Regions from separate parts of the Shewanella carassii genome, predicted to be linked through region 2. Evidence: predicted binding sites of a transcription regulator. Region 2 holds the regulator's gene; each other region holds the start of a gene.
The links. The regulator NrdR, encoded in region 2, represses ribonucleotide reductase genes. The targets are predictions, from matches to a motif close to AAACACNANATNTNGTGTTT.
Positions count from the first base shown of each region.

Region 1 (7,767 bases), 730 kb from region 2:
CTATCACTATGGCCAAACCGGAAGGGCCGATATTTTTTTGCGCCCCGGCATAAATGAGCCCGTAACGACTGACATCGATTTCACGGGACATGATAGTGGATGACATATCCGCGACTATTGGCCAGGGGGACTCCAACTCTTCAAAAATTTCGATGCCATCTACCGTCTCGTTGGGGCAATAGTGCACATAACGATATTTACCACTATCACCTTCCAGCTTAGGTAAGGTTACTTTATTGAGTCCATTGCTCTTTTCAACAATGCTTTGGCTATCAATTCTGTCATCTCCGGCCAGCTTTCTGGCCTCTGCCGTGGCCGATCTTGACCACTGACCGCTCTCCAAATACAGGGCTCTGCCGTTATTGCCCAAAAAATTATTCACGACAGCCGAGAACTGACCGCGACCACCGCCATGCATAAACAGTACATGATAATCTTCGGGAATATTCATCAACGAGCGTAATCTGGATTCGGCTGCCTTGGTGAGATCGATAAAGGCCTGACTGCGGTGACTGATCTCCATGACGGAGACACCGTGCCCCTGCCAGTCCAGTAATTCCTGCTGGGCTTTTTGCATTACCGCGGCCGGCAACATGGCTGGTCCGGCACAGAAATTATAAATCGTGCTCACTTCATTATTCTCCTTGAAAAAAAGAGCGTCCAGATGGACGCTCAGATATGCTTGATGCTGTTATTCCTGCTCGGCTTCAGGTGCTTCGGGCGCTTGGCCTTCAGTATCCTCAGCTGCAGCTTCGGCCACTATGGGTTCGCCGTTTTCATCGAATTCCACTTCGTCTTCATCAGACTGGATTTCATCGATACGCTGTAAACCCACCACGGCCTCGTCACCGGCGGTGCGGATAATGGTCACGCCCTGGGTATTACGGCCTATGATGGAAACGCCGGCCGCTGGAGTTCTCACCAGTGTGCCCTTGTCGCTGATCAGCATGATCTCATCATTGTCGCCAACCTGAACCGCACCGACTACGGCGCCGTTACGCTCGCTGACCTTGATGGAAACCACGCCCTTGGTAGCACGGCTCTTGGTTGGGTATTCACTCAGTTCGGTACGCTTACCAAAACCGTTTTCTGTGACTGTCAGAATGGCGCCATCTTCTTTTGGCACTATCAGTGAAACCACTTCCTGACCGTCTTCGAGTTTGATACCACGAACACCGGTAGCGGTACGGCCCATGGCGCGCACCTGATCTTCGCTAAAGCGTACCACCTTACCTTCGTTGGAGAACAGCATGATTTCATTGCTGCCGTCGGTCAGGTCAACGCCGATCAACTGGTCACCGTCTTTCAGGTTAACGGCGATAATACCGTTGGCTCTTGGGCGGCTGTACTCGATAAGCGATGTCTTCTTCACTGTACCGTGGGAAGTCGCCATGATGACATACTTGTCGGCTTCGTATTCACGAACCGGCAGAATCGCCGTAATGTGCTCGCCCTCAGACAATGGCAGCAGGTTCACAATAGGTTTACCGCGCGACTGACGGCTGGCCAGCGGCAACTGATAAACCTTGAGCCAGTAGAGCTTGCCGAAGTCGGAGAAGCACAAAATGGTGTCGTGGGTATTGGCAACCAACAGTTTCTCAACGAAATCTTCGTCTTTGACCTTGGTAGCCGCTTTGCCCTTACCGCCGCGGCGCTGCGCTTGGTAATCGCTCAGAGGCTGATACTTGGCATAACCCAAGTGCGACAGGGTTACTACCACATCTTCTTCGCAAATAAGGTCTTCGAGGCTGATATCCACGGCTGAAGCATTGATCTCGGTGCGACGCTCGTCACCATATTGCTCGAGTACTTCTGCCAACTCTTCTTTGATCACTTCCATCAGACGCTCTGGGCTTCTGAGGATATGCAGCAATCCAGCAATCAGCTCCAGCAGTTCTTCATATTCCTGGAGGATCTTCTCGTGCTCAAGACCGGTCAGACGGTGCAGACGCAGCTCGAGGATAGCCTGGGCTTGCTGCTCAGTCAGATAGTAGAGACCATCGCGAATACCAAACTCCGGCTCCAACCATTCAGGGCGGGCGGCGTCATCACCGGCTTTTTCCAACATGCCCTGCACGTTGCCGAGCTGCCAACCGGTTTCCACCAGTTTAACCTTGGCTTCTGCGGGTGTTGGAGAGGCCTTGATCAGCGCAATCACAGGGTCGATGTTGGCCAGGGCGATAGCCAGGGCTTCCAGAATATGCGCGCGTTCGCGGGCTTTACGCAGTTCAAACACGGTTCTGCGGGTCACCACTTCACGGCGGTGCAGAATAAAGGCTTCCAGCATCTCTTTAAGGTTAAACAACTTAGGCTGACCATTGGTCAGGGCCACCATGTTGATACCAAAAGAGGTTTGCATCTGGGTCTGGGCATAGAGGTTGTTGAGCACCACCTCGGCCACTTCGCCGCGCTTAACCTCAACCACAATGCGCATACCGTCTTTATCAGACTCATCGCGCAGGCCGCTGATGCCTTCAATTTTCTTGTCTTTTACCAGCTCGGCAATCTTTTCAATCAGACGAGCCTTGTTCACCTGGTATGGGATCTCTGTAACAATGATCCGCTCGCGGCCATTGTCTTCGGTTTCCACCTCGGCACGGGCGCGCATAATCGCCTTGCCGCGACCGGTACGGTACGCTTCCTCTATGCCTTTCTTGCCATTGATAATGGCGGCAGTCGGGAAATCCGGGCCCGGGATATAATCCATCAGCTGTTCGATAGACAGCTCAGGCTCTTCGATAAGTGCCAAACAGCCTTTAACCACTTCGGTCAGGTTGTGCGGCGGAATATTGGTGGCCATACCCACCGCAATACCGGAAGAACCGTTGACCAGCAGGTTGGGGATCCGGGTCGGCAACACGGCCGGGATCATTTCGGTGCCGTCGTAGTTGGGGACATAATCGACGGTTTCTTTCTCAAGGTCAGCCAGCAGTTGATGCGCCAGCTTTTCCATACGAATTTCGGTATAACGCATGGCCGCCGCGGCATCGCCATCGATAGAGCCGAAGTTACCTTGGCCATCCACCAGGGTGTAACGCAGCGAGAAAGGCTGTGCCATACGCACTATAGTGTCGTACACGGCGCTGTCACCATGAGGGTGATACTTACCTATCACGTCACCGACAACACGTGCCGACTTCTTATAGGGTTTGTTCCAATCGTTTTTCAGCTCGTTCATCGCAAAGAGTACGCGGCGATGTACCGGCTTGAGGCCATCGCGTACGTCTGGCAATGCCCGCCCGACGATAACGCTCATGGCGTAATCCAGATAGGAGTTCTTTAGTTCGTCTTCAATATTTATTGGCGAAATTGATAAAGCCAGATCAGTCATAAACTGCTCGATCCCCTTAAATTAGCTGACAACTTGTAATCCGTGTCATTGTCGAGCCCAACAAACGTGATTTGGCATTCTAACACAGTTATTTAATGTCGGAAGTCCTTAAAGCCGCCTTTGCAGCCAAAAAGGCCAAGGGCATGATACAAGTCGCGAGCAGGGCCAAAGATCACTGTCCTGGGTGTGAATTCTGCTGCTGTTTTTATCATCAAAAACCGAATCTTGCCTATATTTTGCGCGATCTCTAATCTTTGCCGAGAGCGATCACATTGAGGCACCATTTTATGCTGCCCTTGCGCGTAAGTTATATGGTTATAATAGGTTCACTTTATTATTGCTGTTTCAGGTCCGAATATGTCATCTCTACCCAATGTCGACCCTCAGGAAATCGCCAAGTTTGAAAGTATGGCCGCCAGTTGGTGGGATCCTGCCGGTGAATTCAAACCGCTGCATGAACTCAACCCTCTGCGCCTTAATTATATAGACGCCCAATCCGGCGGTATCTTTGACAAGCTGGTACTGGATGTCGGCTGCGGCGGTGGCATTTTGTCAGAGAGCATGGCCCGCATCGGCGCTAAGGTCACCGGGCTGGATATGGGCTTTGAGCCGTTGGAAGTCGCCAGGCTGCATGCACTCGAAGCAGGCGTCAGCATAGACTACCTGCAGGAAACCGCCGAAGTGCATGCCCAGAATCATCAGGGACATTACGATACAGTTACCTGTATGGAGATGCTCGAGCATGTACCGGATCCGCAATCTGTGATCCAGGCTTGTTGCGATATGGTCAAGCCCGGAGGTTGGGTATTCTTCTCCACCATTAACCGCAACATCATGTCTTGGGTACAAACCATACTCGGTGCCGAGTATGTGCTGAAAATGCTACCTGCCGGTACCCACGATCACAGCAAATTTATCCGTCCGTCCGAGTTGATCGCCATGGCGGAACACACCGAACTGTTGTGCCGTGACGCGCTGGGCATAAAATACAACCCCTTGAGTGGCGTATTCAGTTACACCAAGAGCGTTGAAGTTAACTACATGATTGCCTGCCAACGCCAGGACTGATGCCATGACGCCTAAGCTGCCGTTTCAAGGGATTCTGTTCGACTTGGATGGGACTCTGGTGGATACCGCCGAGGATCTAACCGAAGCGCTGGCCTTGGCGCTGGCATCCCATGGCGTCTCGATAGAGGATAAGCGTAAACTTCTGCGTACTCTGGCCTCTCACGGCTCGCTTGCCATGGTGCAAGCCGCCGTGCCCCAAGCCTCAGCAAAGGAGCAGGAGCATATCCGGCAAGCGATGCTCAGGGAATATGATGAGGTCAACGGCCAAAAAGCCTGTTTGTTTGAAGGCATAGAAGCCTTGCTGGACAGTGCCCTATCAAGAGCCTTGCCGTTGGGTATTGTCACCAATAAACCGGCGCGTTTTACCCGCCCCTTATTAGAGCGCATGGGACTGCTTAAACGCTTTGATGCTGTGGTCAGTGCCGATACCACCCTCTATCGTAAGCCCCACCCTGCTCCTATGTTACTGGGAGCTCAGCAACTTAACTGCGCTCCCGAACGTATTCTCTATCTTGGCGATGCCGAGCGCGACATAGTCGCGGCGCAGGCGGTCAATATGCCCTCAGCCATCGCCCTATGGGGATATCTGGCGGCCGAGGATAAACCGGCGGAATGGGGTGCCGATTGGCAGTTAAATCATCCACAGGCAGTGATGTCGCTGCCATTGTGGTAAGTCACTCGTTCACTTTCCCCATAATCCTTTGGAATAATCGGCCTCAAAAAAGCCCTTGCACCACAAGCGACACCATGATAGCAAGCCGACAAAGATCACAGATTGACGTTTATTTTGGCAGTCGCTCACTTTGCTCACGTTTGCCGCTTTTTTGAGCTCGCCATCGGTTTGCGCCAGAAGGGGTGCCACTTTGACTTTTGATATCCTCAAGATATCCACAAGATATGCCCAAAACACAGACTTGCAAAAGTTCACTCACCTCACTATCTTGTTACTCAAGATCTAGAACAACACCATATCTAGTGTATTGGTCGCAATCGAACATACTAGTCATGCACTGAAATCTTCCAGTTAACAGAACCCTCTCGGGCTGTCTTCGTTAACTGTTCGGTTGATTGTTTTACTTTACATGGAAAGGTTCAATGGTGCGGGCGTACCATTGTCACTGATATTACAACCAAGGCCTATCTTCAATGAATAGCACTATGACAGTTACCAAACGCAGTGGCGCACGAGAAATTATCGATCTCGACAAGATCCACCGTGTTATCACCTGGGCAGCCAAAGGATTAAACAACGTCTCGGTCTCCGAGGTAGAGTTACGTTCTCATCTGCAGTTTTATGATGGTATTCCCACAGAAGCCATCCATGAAACCATTATCAAGGCCGCCGCCGACCTGATCTCTCCCGAATCTCCGGACTATCAGTTCCTGGCAGCTCGCCTTGCTATTTTTCATTTGCGTAAGAAGGCCTTTGGTCAGTTTGAGCCGCCAAAACTGGCTGATCATGTCAGCAAGTTGGTTGCCATGGGCAAGTACGACAAGCATCTGTTGGAAGACTACAGCCGTGAAGAACTGGATGTACTCGACAGCTATATCGACCACTGGCGCGACATGAACTTCTCCTATGCTGCCGTCAAACAGCTGGAAGGCAAGTATCTGGTACAAAACCGTGTGACTCATGAAGTCTACGAAAGTGCCCAGTTCCTCTACATTCTGGTAGCCGCTTGCCTGTTTGCCCGTTATCCGAAGGAAACCCGGCTACAGTATGTCAAAGACTTCTATGATGCGGTTTCTACCTTCAAGATCTCTTTGCCGACGCCTATCATGTCCGGTGTGCGTACGCCGACCCGTCAGTTCAGCTCTTGCGTGCTGATCGAGTGTGACGACAGCCTGGATTCTATCAATGCCACGGCCTCATCCATCGTCAAATATGTCAGCCAGAGAGCAGGTATCGGTGTGAATGCCGGCCGTATTCGCGCCCTTGGCAGCCCGATTCGTGGCGGCGAAGCCTTCCACACAGGTTGTTTGCCTTTTTACAAGTATTTCCAGACTGCGGTGAAATCCTGCTCCCAAGGCGGCGTTCGCGGCGGTGCTGCAACCCTGTTCTACCCTATCTGGCACCTGGAAGTTGAATCGCTGCTGGTACTGAAAAACAACCGTGGTGTTGAAGACAACCGTATCCGTCACCTGGACTATGGCGTTCAGATCAACAAGCTGATGTATCAGCGGATGATCAAGGGGCAAAATATCACTCTGTTCAGCCCATCGGACGTTCCCGGCCTGTATGACGCCTTCTTTGCCGATCAGGACGAATTCGAGCGTCTGTATGAACAATATGAACAGGACCCGAGCATTCGCAAGAAGACCCTAAAAGCGGTCGAGCTCTTCTCGCTGATGATGCAGGAGCGTGCTTCCACCGGCCGTATCTATGTACAGAACGTGGATCACTGTAACACCCACAGCCCCTTCAACGCCGAAGTGGCCCCAGTGCGTCAATCCAACCTGTGCCTTGAGATTGCCCTGCCAACCAAGCCACTGAACAATATTGACGATCCCAATGGCGAAATCGCCCTTTGTACTCTGTCGGCGCTCAACCTGGGTGCGATAAACGACTTGGGCGAACTGGAAGGCCTTGCCGATTTGGCCGTGCGCGCCCTGGATAACCTGCTGGACTACCAGGACTACCCAATTCCCGCAGCCAAGACGGCATCGATGAACCGCCGCACTCTGGGTATCGGGGTCATCAACTTCGCCAACTATCTGGCCAAGAACGGCGTGAAATACTCTGATGGCAGCGCCAACGGCCTGACTCACAGAACATTTGAAGCCATACAGTACTACCTGCTCAAGGCCTCGATGAATCTGGCCAAAGAGCTGGGTGCTTGCCCGCTGTTCCATGAGACCACTTATTCTCAGGGGATCATGCCGGTAGATACCTACAAGCGGGATCTGGACAAGATTTGTGATGAGCCGCTGCACCTGGATTGGGATGCCCTGCGTCACGATATCAAGCAGCATGGCCTGCGTAACTCGACTCTGTCGGCACTGATGCCATCCGAGACCTCTTCGCAGATCTCCAACGCCACCAATGGTATTGAGCCTCCACGCGGCCTTATCAGCGTCAAGGCCAGTAAAGATGGCCAGCTCAAACAAGTGGTGCCCGATTTTGATGAGCTCAAGGAGAAGTACGAGCTGCTGTGGCAGATGCCCAGCAACGACGGTTACCTGCAGTTGGTGGGTATTATGCAGAAGTTTGTCGATCAGGCGATTTCGGCCAATACCAACTATGACCCATCCAAGTTTGAAAGTAACAAGGTTCCGATGAAGCTGCTGCTCAAGGATCTGTTGACCGCCTACAAACTCGGGGTCAAAACCCTTTACTACCACAACACCCGGGACGGTGCTTCCGACAA
Region 1 is NZ_AP024618.1:2,172,083-2,179,849, reverse strand. It holds gene serC (3-phosphoserine/phosphohydroxythreonine transaminase) at 1-631, opposite strand, end outside; gene gyrA (DNA topoisomerase (ATP-hydrolyzing) subunit A) at 692-3,331, opposite strand; gene ubiG (bifunctional 2-polyprenyl-6-hydroxyphenol methylase/3-demethylubiquinol 3-O-methyltransferase UbiG) at 3,689-4,399, shown strand; gene K5621_RS09900 (HAD family hydrolase) at 4,404-5,072, shown strand; gene nrdA (class 1a ribonucleoside-diphosphate reductase subunit alpha) at 5,546-7,767, shown strand, end outside.
Region 1: the regulator NrdR is predicted to act here: its motif matches at 5,361-5,380, upstream of nrdA (class 1a ribonucleoside-diphosphate reductase subunit alpha).

Region 2 (7,767 bases):
GCTAGGGATCTCCAGATTGTTGATCCGCATGATGTCCTGGCCGCCGGAAATCTCTTCCCAAACCGTGTTCTTGTCGTTCATCGAGTCACGGAACTGTTCCACAGAGGCGATTTGGACTGTATCACCTATCTCGATTTCACCGCTGTCCGGTTGCTCGGCGCCACTGATCATTCTGAACAGGGTCGACTTACCGGCACCGTTGGCACCGATAATACCGACGATGGCGCCCTTGGGAACGCTGAAGCTTAAGTTGTCTATCAGAATCCGGTCACCATAGCTCTTGGTGAGATTACGCACCTCAATCACCTTGTCACCCAGGCGAGGGCCGGGCGGAATAAACAGCTCATTGGTCTCGTTGCGGCGCTGATAATCTGAGCTGTTCAGCTCTTCGAAGCGGGCCATACGGGCCTTGCCCTTGGACTGACGTCCCTTGGCACCCTGACGCACCCACTCCAATTCCTTGGCAATCGTCTTTTGGCGGGCGCTTTCGCTGGCGGCTTCCTGCTTCAGACGGGCATCTTTTTGCTCCAGCCAGGAGGAGTAGTTGCCCTGCCATGGGATACCTTCACCCCGGTCCAGTTCCAGGATCCAGCCGGCGGCATTGTCGAGGAAGTAACGGTCGTGGGTAATGGCGACCACAGTGCCTGAGTATTCCTGCAGGAAATGCTCCAGCCAAGCAACGGATTCGGCATCCAGGTGGTTGGTCGGTTCGTCCAGCAGCAGCATCTCCGGTTTTTCCAGCAGCAGACGACAGATAGCCACCCGGCGACGTTCACCCCCGGAGAGCACCTCTACCTTGGTGTCCCATTCCGGCAGACGCAGGGCGTTGGCGGCGCGCTCGAGAATGTTGTCCAAATTGTGGGCATCCTGGGCCTGAATGATGGCTTCCAGCTCGCCTTGCTCTTTGGCCAGGGCGTCGAAGTCGGCATCCGGCTCGGCATAGGCCGCATAGACTTCATCCAGACGCTTGAGGGCGTTTTTGGCTTCGCTGACGGCTTCTTCTATGGTTTCCCGTACTGTCTTGTTGGGATCAAGCTGGGGCTCCTGGGGCAGGTAACCTATCTTGAGTCCCGGCATGGGACGGGCTTCACCTTCAATTTCGGTGTCCAGACCTGCCATGATTTTCAACAGGGTGGATTTACCCGAGCCGTTGAGACCCAGGACACCAATTTTGGCGCCGGGGAAGAAACTCAATGAAATATCTTTGAGGATCTGCTTTTTGGGCGGCACTATTTTGCCGACCCTCAGCATGCTGTATACAAACTGAGCCATATTGTTTCTCTGTTGTCCTGAACTGAGTTTTCCTAAACTGGCGGCAGTTTACCAATTTGCCAGGGCTCCTGCCAGATGCGGCCGGATAGCGGCACCATTGTTCAGCAAATGAAACATAGTCATCTGCTGACACAAGGATTTTCATCATCCTGCGACTGGGATATTTGTCACACTCAGAGTAGAATACCGCGCAACCCTACCCATAAGATTTGCCAGCTGGAGTGACAGATGCTGAAGAAAAGTATGAACATTGCCGACTATGATCCTGAGCTGTTCAAGGCGATTGAGGATGAAACCCGTCGTCAGGAAGAGCACATTGAGCTGATCGCCTCCGAAAACTACACCAGCCCCAGAGTCATGGAAGCCCAGGGCTCACAACTGACCAACAAGTATGCCGAAGGTTATCCTGGCAAGCGTTATTACGGTGGTTGTGAGTATGTCGATGTGGTGGAGACTCTGGCAATTGAGCGTGCCAAGCAGCTGTTTGGCGCCACTTACGCCAACGTTCAGCCACACTCAGGTTCACAGGCCAACAGCGCGGTTTATATGGCGTTGCTGCAACCCGGCGATACCGTACTGGGGATGAACCTGGCTCACGGTGGTCACCTGACCCACGGCTCTCCGGTTAACTTTTCCGGCAAGCTGTACAACATCATCCCTTACGGTATCGATGAGTCTGGCAAGATTGATTACAGCGAACTCGAAACGTTGGCGCTGGAACACAAGCCCAAGATGATCATCGGCGGCTTCTCGGCCTACTCAGGCATAGTTGACTGGGCCAAGCTGCGCGAAATCGCTGACAAAATTGGCGCTTACCTGTTTGTCGATATGGCACACGTAGCTGGTCTTATCGCTGCCGGTGTTTATCCTAACCCTGTGCCGCATGCCCACGTGGTGACTTCGACCACTCACAAGACACTGGCCGGTCCCCGCGGCGGTGTGATTCTGTCGGCTGCCGACGATGAAGATCTGTACAAGAAGCTGAATTCCGCGGTATTCCCGGGCGGTCAGGGTGGTCCTCTGATGCACGTTATCGCCGGTAAAGCCGTGGCCTTCAAAGAAGCACTGGAGCCGGAATTCAAGACCTATCAGCAGCAGGTGGTCAACAACGCCAAGGCCATGGTTGAGGTGTTCCTTGAGCGCGGTTACAAGATAGTTTCCGGCGGTACAGATAACCATCTGATGCTGGTGGACCTGATTGGCCGTGAGCTGACCGGTAAAGAAGCCGACGCCGCTCTGGGCCGCGCGAATATCACAGTCAACAAGAACTCTGTGCCTAACGACCCCCGCTCACCCTTTGTGACCTCCGGGGTGCGTATTGGTACACCGGCCATCACTCGCCGCGGATTCAAGGAAGCCGAAGCCCGTGAACTGACCGGCTGGATCTGTGATGTGCTCGACAATGCTCACGATGACGCCGTTATCGAGCGTGTTAAGGGCCAGGTGCTGGAACTGTGCGCTCGCTTCCCTGTTTACGGTTAACCTTTTCAAGGGAATAGGATAAACTTCGATGGCCGCTGAATTCAGCGGCCATTTTTATTTCTGCCATTTCGCAGCAGCCGCTGCCGGCAACTGAGCACCAGGAGGCATAATGCACTGTCCATTTTGCAGCGCGACGGATACCAAGGTGATAGATTCCAGGCTGGTGGCAGACGGTCATCAGGTGCGCCGTCGCCGGGAATGTACTCTGTGTCATGAACGCTTTACTACCTTTGAAGGTGCCGAGCTTGTCATGCCCAGAGTGATCAAGCGCGATGGCAGCAGGCAGCCGTTCGATGAGGACAAGCTGCGCGGCGGTATGCTGCGCGCCGCCGAGAAACGTCCGGTTTCCATGGATAAGATTGAAGAGGCGATCAGCAAGATCAAGTCCACCCTCAGAGCTACAGGCGAGCGGGAAGTGACCTCGGAAATGATCGGCAACCTGATGATGGATCATCTTATCGAGCTGGATAAGGTGGCCTATATTCGCTTTGCCTCCGTGTATCGTGCCTTTGAAGATGTGTCAGAGTTTGGTGAAGCGATTGCCAAGCTGGAGAAAAAATAGGCTGCCAGTCACAGCCAACTGTTAAGTAACGGAAACCCCCATGTGGTCCAATACTGATATCGCCATGATGAGCCGCGCCATAATGCTGGCTCGCCGTGGCTGCTATACAACCCGTCCCAACCCCAATGTCGGCTGCGTCATCATAGATGCCGATGGCAAGATTGTCGGTGAAGGCTGGCATCAGCGTGCCGGCGAGCCCCATGCCGAAGTACATGCTCTGAAAATGGCCGCTGATAAGGCCCGCGGCGCTACCGCCTATGTCACCCTCGAACCCTGCAGTCATTATGGTCGCACGCCGCCCTGTGCCGAAGCCTTAATTAAACATGGCCTCAAGCGGGTGGTGGTGGCTATGACAGATCCCAACCCTCAGGTGGCCGGCCGAGGTATCGGCATGTTGCAGGAGGCCGGGGTTCAGGTGCAGAGTGGTCTCTTGGCTGAGCAGGCCAGAGCGTTGAATCCGGGCTTTTTATCGCGAATGGAGCGAAATCGCCCCTGGGTCACCCTCAAGCTGGCGGCGAGTCTCGATGGCAAGACGGCGTTGGCCAACGGCGAGTCCAAGTGGATAACCGGCCCCGAGGCGCGCCGCGACGTGCAAAGGCTCAGGGCCCGTAGCTGCGCTCTGCTCACCGGCATTGAAACCGTATTGGCCGATGACCCTTCCTTGAATGTCCGGCACGCTGAGCTTGGCAGCCTGGGTGAAACCCTGAGTGAGCAGGAGCTTATTCAACCGCTGCGGGTGATACTCGACAGCAACTGCCGTATGCCGCTCGATGCCAGGTTATTGAAGATTGTCAGCCCGGTACTCTTGGTCAGCTGCCGCCCCTATGAGGATGAGTTCCTAGCCGCTTTGCCGCCTTATGTCACCGCTTTGGTGTTGGCCGGTGAAGACAACAGAGTCGATATCGCGGCGCTGCTGCAACACCTGAGCCAGAGCTGTAATGCGGTGTTGGTCGAGGCCGGGGCAACGCTTTGCGGCGCCTTTATTAGTGCCGGACTGGCCGATGAGCTGCTGCTCTACCAAGCCCCGAAACTGCTTGGCGCCGCTGGCCGAAACCTGCTGGCCTTGCCAAACTATCAACAGATAGCCGATACCCCGGCGATACGGGTAACTGATCAACGTAAGCTGGGCAATGATACCCGGCTTACTCTCAAGATAGGTGATTGAATGTTTACCGGAATAATTGAAGCTGTCGGTACAATACGGGCCCTAGAGCGCCGTGGTGATGATATTCGTCTGACGGTGGCCAGCGGCAAGCTGGATCTTGGCGATGTCCAATTGGGTGACAGCATTGCCACCAACGGTGTGTGTCTGACCGTGGTTGAACGCTTGGCGGATGGTTATGTGGCCGATATTTCGGCTGAAACCGTTAGCCTCACCGGCTTTGACCGCTACAGTGTCGGCACCAAAGTCAACCTGGAAAAGGCGGTCACGCCAAGCACCCGCTTGGGTGGGCACTTGGTCAGTGGCCATGTGGATGGTATGGCGCGGGTCATCAGCGTGACCCCAAGGGGCAAGGCGCTGGAGTTTTGGCTCGAGGCACCTGCTGAGCTTGCCCGTTACATTGCCCATAAAGGGTCCATTACCATAGATGGCGTTAGCCTCACGGTCAACGAAGTCGATGGCCGCAATTTCCGTCTCACCATAGTGCCGCACACCGCCAGCGAAACCACTTTGCTTGATCTGCGTCCCGGAGTTCAGGTGAATCTGGAGGTGGATCAGATAGCCCGCTATCTTGAACGTCTGATGCAGCACAAAGAGGAAGGACAGCCGAGCGAAGGCGTGACCCTGGCCATGCTCGCCAAGGCTGGTTTCATGCGCTAGATGTGCGCCAGCCCACTGGTTATCGTGCGCTAACAGGTTAGAATTCATTGATTTCACAGAGTAATAAATAAAGGTCTTACAATGGCGCTACACAGTATCGAAGAGATCATCGAGGATATTCGTCAGGGTAAAATGGTTATCCTGATGGACGATGAGGACAGGGAAAATGAGGGCGACCTCATTATGGCGGCGGAGAAAGTCACCCCGGAAGCGATCAACTTCATGGCTCGCTATGGTCGCGGTCTCATTTGTCAGACGATGAGCAAGGCTCGTTGCCAGCAGTTGAATCTGCCCTTGATGGTCAGCAACAATAACGCCCAATTCTCAACCAACTTCACCGTCTCTATCGAGGCCGCTGAAGGGGTAACCACAGGCATTAGTGCCCATGACCGCGCGGTGACAGTGCAGGCGGCGGTGGCAAAAAATGCCAAGCCTTCCGACATAGTTCAGCCCGGACACATTTTTCCGCTGATGGCTCAGGATGGCGGAGTATTGGTGCGCGCCGGTCATACCGAAGCCGGTTGCGATCTGGCGCGTCTGGCCGGTTTGGAACCTTCGGCTGTGATCGTGGAGATCCTCAATGAGGATGGCACCATGGCGCGCCGTCCAGATCTGGAAGTGTTCGCCAAGGAGCACGGCGTTAAGATGGGCACCATTGCCGATCTGATCAACTACCGTAATAACACAGAAACCACAGTGGTACGTGAGGCCAAGTGCAAGCTGCCTACCCGTTTCGGCGAGTTTGAGCTGCACACCTTCCGCGACACCATAGATAATCAACTGCACTTTGCCATGGTTAAGGGCGAGATTGTCGACAATATCCTGGTGCGGGTGCACCTGCAAAACACCATTAATGACCTGCTGTTTTCTGAGCGCGATGAAGTGCGCAGCTGGCCGCTGGAGCAAGCCATGGCGCGAATCGCGACCGATGGTGGTGTGCTGTTACTGCTGGGTAATCAGGAGCCGAACGAGAGCATTATTGCCAAGCTCAAGGCTTTTGAGGCCGAAGACAAGGGTGAAGTGCCGGTAACTGCCAAATGGCAGGGAACCTCCCAACGGGTTGGCGTAGGCTCACAAATTCTGGCGACGCTTGGCGTCAACAGAATGCGCCTACTCAGCTCGCCCAAGCGTTATCACTCTTTGGGGGGCTTTGGCCTAGAAGTCACTGAGTACATTCCCGGCGAATGAGCCGACCAAATTAATTAACCATTTCCGAATAATTGCATAGGGCGGAGGGGTAAATTGCGTGCTATCATAGCGCCACTTTTTGCCCCCGGCCGGGTGCTTTAGCTAAGTTAGGTAAGATAATGAACATAGTTCAAGGTAATATCGAAGCAAAAAACGCCAAAGTCGCGATCGTTGTATCCCGTTTCAACAGCTTTGTGGTTGAAAGTCTGCTGGAGGGTGCCGTAGACACTCTTAAGCGCTTCGGTCAGCTAAGTGACGACAACATCACTGTGGTACGCGTACCTGGTGCTTTCGAGCTGCCTTTGGCCGCCCGTCGTGTTGCCGCCAGTGGCAAATTCGACGGTATCATCGCCCTGGGGGCAGTGATCCGTGGTGGTACACCACACTTTGATTTCGTTGCAGGTGAATGCAACAAGGGCCTGGCTCAAGTGGGTCTGGAATTCGATATCCCGGTATCTTTCGGGGTATTGACCACAGACACTATCGAGCAGGCCATTGAGCGTTCCGGCACCAAGGCTGGCAACAAAGGCGGTGAAGCTGCCCTGGGTCTGCTGGAAATGGTGAACGTGCTGCAACAACTTGAGCAACAGCTGTAATACAGGAAAAAGCATGAAGCCTTCAGAGCGCCGCAGAGCCCGCCGTTTAGCGGTTCAAGCCATCTATTCATGGCAACTGAGCGGGAACAATATTGCCGATGTGGAGCACGAGTTTCTGACCGAGCAAAACATAGACGGCGTGGATGTCGCCTACTTCCGTGAACTGTTCACCGGAGCGACAACCAAAAAGGCTCAACTGGACGAGTTAATTGCCCCCCATCTGGATCAACGTCCCATGGAAGAGGTTGATCCCGTAGAAAAGGCTATTTTGCGTTTGGCGGCTTACGAGCTGACTTTCCGCAAGGATACGCCTTACAAAGTGGTGATCAACGAGGCTATCGAGTTGGCCAAGGCGTTCGGCGCCGAGGACAGCCACAAGTTTGTCAATGGCATATTGGACAAACTGGTAGCTCGTCGCTAAACCAGAAAGAAATTAGATAAACGGTATCGTCAGATACCGTTTTTTTCATTGGAAAACCGGGAGGCTACCTAGCTGTGGCCAAGTCAACAGTGAAAGAATTTCAACTTATCGAGCGCTATTTTCACGGCCGTGGCCAAGCGCGCAAAGATGTCCGCCTCGGCATAGGTGATGATTGTGCCCTGGTGCAACCCGCCGAACACAAATCCATTGCCATCTCCTGCGATACCCTGGTGGAAAATGTCCACTTCTTGCCGGACATGCCGGCTCAGGCACTCGGTTATAAGGCGTTGGCGGTCAATCTGTCCGATCTCGCCGCCATGGGGGCCGAGCCCGCATGGATGACCCTGGCGCTGACCATGCCCAGTGTCGATGAAACCTGGCTGGAGCAATTCAGTGCAGGTTTGTTTGAAGCGGCTGATTACTA
Region 2 is NZ_AP024618.1:1,445,713-1,453,479, forward strand. It holds gene ettA (energy-dependent translational throttle protein EttA) at 1-1,272, opposite strand, end outside; gene glyA (serine hydroxymethyltransferase) at 1,501-2,754, shown strand; gene nrdR (transcriptional regulator NrdR) at 2,864-3,316, shown strand; gene ribD (bifunctional diaminohydroxyphosphoribosylaminopyrimidine deaminase/5-amino-6-(5-phosphoribosylamino)uracil reductase RibD) at 3,357-4,481, shown strand; gene K5621_RS06665 (riboflavin synthase) at 4,482-5,138, shown strand; gene ribBA (bifunctional 3,4-dihydroxy-2-butanone-4-phosphate synthase/GTP cyclohydrolase II) at 5,220-6,326, shown strand; gene ribH (6,7-dimethyl-8-ribityllumazine synthase) at 6,446-6,922, shown strand; gene nusB (transcription antitermination factor NusB) at 6,936-7,343, shown strand; gene thiL (thiamine-phosphate kinase) at 7,433-7,767, shown strand, end outside.

Region 3 (7,767 bases), 1.3 Mb from region 2:
GGAGTATTGGTGCCATAGTAAGGCACACGGTTAAAGCTGTAGTCCCAGACATTCTCAAGCGCTTCAAGGTTGTGTTGCATATTGGGGTATTCGCCATAGCAGATGAACCCCCCACTAGCGAGCTCGGGATACGGCTGTTCAAAGTCGAGCTTGTCGTAAGGATTCACCTTTTTCTCCACATCCAAGTGGAAACTATTGGTGTAATAGCCCTTGTCGGTGACCCCTTTTACCAGACCGAAGCTCTTGGCATCGAGCTTGGCAAAACGGCTGCACAGGCTCTCGCTCGGGGTGCTGTAAAGGCTGAAACCATAACCGGTTTCCTCTTTCCAACGCACAGTGGCCGCCTTGAGGTAGGCAACAATAGCCACGGCCTTTTGCCGTAAAACCTCATCATCAAACACATGAGTGTCTGTACCATAAAGCGCGTTGATTGTCTCATGCAGGCCAATGTAGCCCAGAGAAATAGAGGCACGGCCGTTTTTGAAGATTTCGGCAACATTATCATCCCCACGCAAGCGCACGCCGCAGGCCCCTTCCATATAAAGAATGGGCGCCACTCGGGCCTTGACGTTGGCCAAACGTTCGATACGGGTATCCAGCGCCTTGCGGGCCATCGCCAGCCGTTGATCCAAAATACGATAAAACTCGGCTTCATCCCCCTTGGCTTCCAGCGCGACTCTCGGCAAGTTCAGGCTGACCACACCTAAGTTGTTACGGCCTTCGTGCAACAACTCGCCATTTTCCTCATAGGTGCCAAGGAAACTACGGCAGCCCATCGGAGTCTTGAACGAGCCAGTAACCTTGACCACCTGCTCATAGTTGAGAATATCCGGATACATGCGAATACTGGCACACTCGAGCGCCAACTGCTTGATATCGTAGTTGCAGTCGCCGGCCTTGTGGTTGATGCCGTCGCGAATAGCAAACACTAATTTAGGGAAAACCGCTGTCTTACGGTTCTTGCCCAGACCTTCCATACGGATCCGCAAAATAGACTCTTGGATCAGCCGTGACTCCCAACTGGTACCCAAACCAAAACCGAAGGTCACAAAAGGTGTCTGGCCATTGGCGGTATGCAGCGTATTGACCTCATACTCCAGTGACTGGAAGGCATCGTGACACTCTTTCTTGGTCTGTTCGGTAGCAAACGCCTTGGCGTCGGTAATCCCCCACTTGAGTGCCGTTTGATAATGCTTGTCGTAGCTCTTGGCCACAAAGGGCGCCAGCACTTCGTCTATGCGGTTGATTGTGGTGCCGCCATAGATATGGCTGGCGACCTGGGCGATGATCTGTGCAGTAACCGCCGTCGCCGTGGAGATGGATTTTGGTGTCTCAATCTCGGCATTGCCCATCTTGAAGCCATGAGTCAGCATGCCACCGAGATCGATCAGCATACAGTTGAACATAGGGAAGAAGGGCGAATAATCGAGATCGTGATAGTGGAGCTCACCGGCCTCATGGGCAGCCACCACATCCTTGGGCAGAATATGATGTTTGGCATAATGTTTGGCGACGATACCGGCCAAAAGATCCCTCTGGGTGGGGATCACTTTGGAGTCTTTATTGGCGTTTTCATTGAGCAGAGTCGCATTGCTCTGCTCGACCAGACCACGGATCTCCAGGTTCAGACGGCTGCTGGATTCACGGCAGATGTCTCTATCATGACGATATTCAATATAACTGCGGGCCACTTGTTTGTAAGGGCCTTCCATCAGCAGATTTTCAACTTTGTCCTGCAGCTCCTGGATATTGACCTCGGCTTTGTCAGCCACGGCCTGAGTCACCAAGGCTGCAACGGTCGCCGCATAGTCCTCATCTTCTATACCGCAGTGGCTCGAGGCTGCCAGCACCGCATCCTTTATTCTTGTCTCATCGAACTGAGTACGGCACCCGTCCCGCTTAATCACTACCGGCATTTTATTAGTCTCCATGTTGTTTATTTAACACCATATATAGTGGTGTTTTATTAACCAAGCACAATATGTGGAGATTAAGCGACAAATCCGCCATCAATACCATGATCTGGATCATGGTATTGGAGATGATGAATAAGAGTTTGGGATTAGTGCCAACGAGCACAACTTGTTGAGATTTTTCCCTTGACCCGGACCTGGACGAAAGCTAAGTCGGCGGGCCTAATTTACCTTTTTGCCAAGGCCAGATAACTGTTGATTTGCCCACTGGCTTGTTGCTGGCTACCGACTGCAGCAGCGGTACGCATCAAAGCGCTGACGCCACTCAGCCGCGATAACAGCTGTGGATCTTGCAATGCGGAGTCGGCCTTGGCCGCTAGCTTATTGCTGTTGCTCCCTGCACTCTCGGCGGTTTGATTTTCTCCCTTAAGCAGGGTATCCAACTGTGCCGCAACCTTATTGGCCGCCAAGGAGATTGATGGTGAATACATCATTCCCATATTGCCCATCAGGTTGTCCGCCCCTTTAAGCGCATTGAGTAAAGGGCTTTGGCTGGCCTGTTGTCTGAGCAGGCCAATCTGCCCCTGAATAAACTCCTTGAGGCTGGCGTTATCCTTAGTATCAACCCCCATCAAACCACTGCTTTGCAATCTGCCAAGTTGTTTTTCCGATAAAAAGCCTTCATCGGAGAGCCGTTCCAAGAGTTTAGGTAAATCGGCACTACTGAACTGACCAGAGCCGAAAAACTCCTTGGCCAGTTCCTGTACCCTAGCGGCTCTTCGTCCCTCACTGGAAAGAGAGATACTATCTTGACCTATTTTGGCCGAGTTCTGGCTTTGGTTTTTGCTGTCATTGACTGTTTCAGTATCAACAACCGAGAGACCATTGCCGCTGGTAAGACGATTATTGACGCCGTAGGCATCAACCCCGGACAATCTGGGATCCACTGATGAATGGATAGGCTGCATGTCAGTTTTCCGTCATATAGATATTCAACTGTGCGTTTTTTAGCCTTAACTAGCTGGAAATAGTCAAAAAAACGCCTTGAAATACCCTGATGCTGATGATGTGCTGACTATGCAGGAAGTGTGCCCACACGTATCAGTTGCAGGCAATGCCTTTTACAGCCGCCCCAACGCCGCATCAATCAGATGTGAAGCCTGCTGCACCGCCTTCTCACCGGCAGCAATCGCCTCACCGGCACGGTGAAACTCCATAGTACCTATGTCCGATACCTTGGGAACAATGAAGATATCCGGTGGATCCCCCATCAAGCGTGCACGCTTGTGACGCTGCTCCAGAATATCCATCGACTGCGACATCACCGCCAGCATCCCAGGCTCGGCCTTGTTGCCGAGGGAAAACTTGTCGGTCAAACCGGAAATATAATCCTTACCCTTGGCCAACAGATCCATAAAGCCACTCTCTGAGGCGTGTGCCATATCCCGTCCTTGAGCCTGAGGCTCTGCACTATTGAGTGCCACAGGTACCATTTGCAACTGCTCTCGTCTGTGCCCATGCAGATCGACACCTATCACCAGATCAACTCCCATGGATCTGGCCACAGACACTGGGATGGGGTTAACCACAGCGCCATCCACCAGCCAACGATGGTTCTGACGCACAGGTGACATGATCCCCGGCATGGAGCAAGAAGCCCTGACGGCCTGGCGCAAATCGCCTCGGCTGAACCAGATCTCCTGTCCTGAATAAAGATCGGTCGATACCGCAGTAAAGGGGTATTTGAGCTCTTCGATCAAGAGATCGCCGATGCGGTCCTGAATGGCGCTGAATACCCGGTCACCACTGATGAGCCCTCCCCGGCCCCAACTGATATCCATCAACCCCAAGACATCCCAACTGGAAAAGCTGCGTACCCAGTCTTCCAACTCTTCGAGGCGTTCATTAGCATAAGCTGCGCCGACCAGGGCTCCTATGGATGAACCGGCGACCTTAGCCGGATGCACCCCCATGGCTGCCAGTCCCTTGAGTACACCTATGTGGGCCCATCCTTTGGCGGCGCCGCTTCCCAGCGCGATACCAATACAAGGGTTATGACTCTGCGTCATCCTCTCTCCTTTATATTTTTCTACCAGTCACGCAGCCTAAGCTTAGACAGCCAAGGCAGCATACACCCGAAGCCAGTACTGCTCCAGATTTTATCCGGCAGGACTCCGGCCACACACTTGCGACTTTTTTGAACAAAAGTCGCAAGTGTTTCGACACTCCTTTGACTAAATACATGCCCAGCGCCGTAAAAGCCGTTATAATGTGCGGTCGTTTTTATTGAGGAGTTCACCTTTGCATTTTTCCGATTTTTCGCTGGATCAGCGTCTGCTGCAAACCCTTAAACATATGGGTATCGATGAGCCTACCGAAATTCAGCGTGAAGCGATTCCCGTGGCGCTGGCCGGGAAAGACCTGATGGCCTCATCCAAGACGGGCTCGGGAAAGACCTTGGCCTTTTTGTTGCCAGCAATGCAAAGGGTGATCTCCACCAAGGCGCTCAGTAAGCGTGATCCCAGGGTACTGATACTCCTGCCGACCCGTGAGCTGGCCAACCAGGTCTACGCCCAGCTGCGTCTGTTGGTTGCCAATACCCAATATCGAGCCATCAGTGTGCTTGGCGGAGAAAACTTCAACGATCAGGCCAAGGCCCTGGCGCGGGATCCACACTTTATCGTCGCCACCCCGGGACGGATTGCCGACCACCTGTCACAACGCCATCTGTATCTGGAAGGGCTTGAACTGCTTATTCTTGACGAAGCCGACCGTATGCTGGATCTGGGCTTTGCGCCTCAACTCAAGGCGATCAACGACGCCGCCAACCATAGACGGCGGCAGACCCTGATGTTCTCGGCCACTCTGGAACATGAAGAGGTCAATGATATCGCCGCCACCTTGCTCAATGACCCACAGCATGTGGCCATTGGCGCCGCCAATGCCGAGCATCAGGACATACACCAGCGTATTTTCCTCTGTGACCATCTGGATCATAAAGAGACGCTGCTGATTGAACTGCTAAAGCGCGAACAACAGCGCCAGGTGATCATCTTCACCGCCACCCGCCAGGATACCGACAGATTAGCCGAAAAGCTCAAACAAGAGGGCTACAGCGCCGTGGCGCTCAGTGGTGAACTGCGCCAAAGCGCCCGTAACCAGATAATGGATCAGTTCAGCCGCGGCCAGCAGCAAATTCTGGTGACAACCGATGTGGCCTCCCGCGGTCTGGATCTGGTGAATGTCTCCTTGGTGGTCAACTTCGACATGCCCAAGTTTGCCGAAGAATATGTCCACCGTATCGGTCGTACCGGCCGCGCCGGCGCCAAGGGTGATGCCCTGTCTCTGGTGGGCCCCAAGGACTGGTTCAACTTCAAGAAGGTGCAGAGCTTTCTCGGTCGCCGCTTCGAGCTCAGTACCCTTGAGGGGCTCGAACCCAAATTCAGTGGCCTGGCCGATCCCAAGCGCCAGAGCAACAAACCCAAGAACGCCAAGGCCAGCAAGCCCAAGGGCCGCAGCAAGACAGCGGCTAAACCGGGCAAGACCAAGTCAGGCAGAGACAAGCGCTTTATTACCGGGGTGGATGTGGGCGATGCCCCTATGAGGCGTAAACCCGCTCCAGTAGATAACGGCGATGAAAGCGGCTCCGAGTCATAAGATTAACATTAGCCGCCGGTGCGGCATGATGAACCACAAGGAATACCATGAAAGTTTGTGCTGTTGAATTAAAAGGCGGCGAAGCCGTCATCTGTTTGCTGAGCGCCCAGGGGGACGTATTCAACGTTCCCGATTGCCGCCGTCACTCATTTACCTTGAGCAACCCTGCCAGTCAGGAAGCAATTCGGGAATTCCAATTCGCTTTCGATAAGCTGATGGAAGACTACCAGGTCGAGCACGTCGTGATTATCGAGCGCGAATACAAAGGCAAACTGGCTGGCAGCTCTGCCAGCTTCAAGTTCGAGGCGGCCATTCAATTGGGTAAGTTGCCGGTAACCCTGCTGACACCACAAAACATTAAAGAGCAGCTTAAACGCAATCCACCACAAGTGGACTTCAGCGGCCTGGAGCTGAAAAAGTTCCAGCAAAACGCCTTCGAAGCCGCTTACGCCTTTTTGCAAATGCGGATCTACAAGAAGGTCTAACCCCTTGAGCGGTTTTGATTATCTGGCCCATTACAGCGAAGAGATCAGGCAGCAAGTTCAGCAGCTCAGCCAAACGGGCAAGCTGGGAGAATACCTGCGAAAACGCCATCCCGAGCTACACCAGATCCGCAGTGATAAAGCGCTTTGGGACTATACCCAAGCGCTGAAGCAAACTTATCTGCGTCAATCAAACCCGCTTGCCAAAGTGTGTTTTGACGACAAGATCAGCCTCAGCCATCAGGCGCTGGGGCTGCATACCTACGCCGCCCGTAAGCAGGGACACAAACTCAAGACCAAGAACGAAATCCGTATCTCCTCTCGCCTGAAACGGGCACCCGAAGCCTTTTTGCGAATGTTGGTGGTGCATGAGTTGGCACATTTGAAGGAGAAAGAACACAACAAGGCTTTCTACAAACTGTGCACCTATATGGAGCCTGATTACCATCAGTTGGAGTTTGAGCTCAGGATCTACCTCAGCTTGCTGGACGCCAACCAAGACCCCTACCCAATGTGAGTGTTAGAGCTGCATTCAAAACCGCTTAGCTCTGAAAGTTTGGTTCTTGGACTTTCTGCAATATATCCAGTTGCTATCCAGCCGTTATTCGAAGCGTTTCCCGCCAATACCTGCCCTCAAAAGAACCCAAGCGTTATAAACTCAACCTTATATTGACTGATAATAGTTTTCATTTAAAATCAGCTTTAGTTTTTGGTGTCAGCTTTTCAAACAGCCTTTTCAAAAGTTATCGTCAGGCCACTTCTGATGGCTTCTTTTAACCGGCTTTGGCTTGGCCAGTGATGAGGATACCGGCAAGGTGTGGAGTGGTTTATGCCCAAGATAAGCAAGCATGTTTCCAAGATATGTCACAAGCAGGCCAATAAGGCACTGAAAAAGACGCTACCCGCACTTGGCAAGTCCAGCCGCAAACGCCTTGGCAAAGACTTGGTTAGCGCATTAGAGCAGCAACTGCCCACTGAACTCTCCCGGCAGAAGAAGCTCAAAAAACCGCAAAAGAAACTGCTCAAGGCAGAACTACAAAACCGAGTCGGCACCTGGATTGCCGCCAATCAAGCTTCTGTCGAACTCGGACAACTTCACAGCCTAAAGCCCCAGACCGGCAGCATGAGCTTTGCGCTGCACCCCTTTAAGAAATCCCCCTGCGGCGGCTGCCCGGCACTCAAGGGCAAACTGTGCCGCTGCGCCCTTAAGTATCAGCAGCGGCTACAGCAGGCAGGTTAACCCTGCCGCAGGACTAGATAATTGCCCGACATTACTGTCAGTCATCGCTGATCAGATCGTCAAAACGTTTGTAGCCATGCAGGGAATCAAAGTCTTTCTCCTCCTTGGCCGCCTCACTGAGTGAGGCACTGAAACCCACAGCCAATTCCAGATCGGAAATCGCCTGCTCTTCCGAGCCCATGCGGGTAAAGGCGCAGGCCCGCTGATAAAGCGCATTGGCGTTCTTGGGATCCACTTCCAACACCCGGTTACAGATGCTCAAGGCCCAGTGATACTCGCCCATTTCCATGGCGGCATCGGCCTTGTAGGTTAAGGCTTCGAGATCGCCCGGACGTATTTTGAGGATATCGTTGTAGATCTCGATTCGCTGCTCCGGCGTCTGCGAATGTTGAGCACGGATCCACAGGTTGTGTATCTCGTTGATCCGCTCAATTTCCTTGTTGTTTTCCGTAATGATCCGGCTCTTGCGTTTCAG
Region 3 is NZ_AP024618.1:2,764,395-2,772,161, forward strand. It holds gene nrdD (anaerobic ribonucleoside-triphosphate reductase) at 1-1,916, opposite strand, end outside; gene K5621_RS12575 (hypothetical protein) at 2,141-2,881, opposite strand; gene rssA (patatin-like phospholipase RssA) at 3,035-3,982, opposite strand; gene K5621_RS12585 (DEAD/DEAH box helicase) at 4,215-5,570, shown strand; gene K5621_RS12590 (DUF3010 family protein) at 5,618-6,055, shown strand; gene K5621_RS12595 (M48 metallopeptidase family protein) at 6,060-6,569, shown strand; gene K5621_RS12600 (hypothetical protein) at 6,882-7,292, shown strand; gene K5621_RS12605 (TPR end-of-group domain-containing protein) at 7,330-7,767, opposite strand, start outside.
Region 3: the regulator NrdR is predicted to act here: its motif matches at 1,942-1,961, upstream of nrdD (anaerobic ribonucleoside-triphosphate reductase).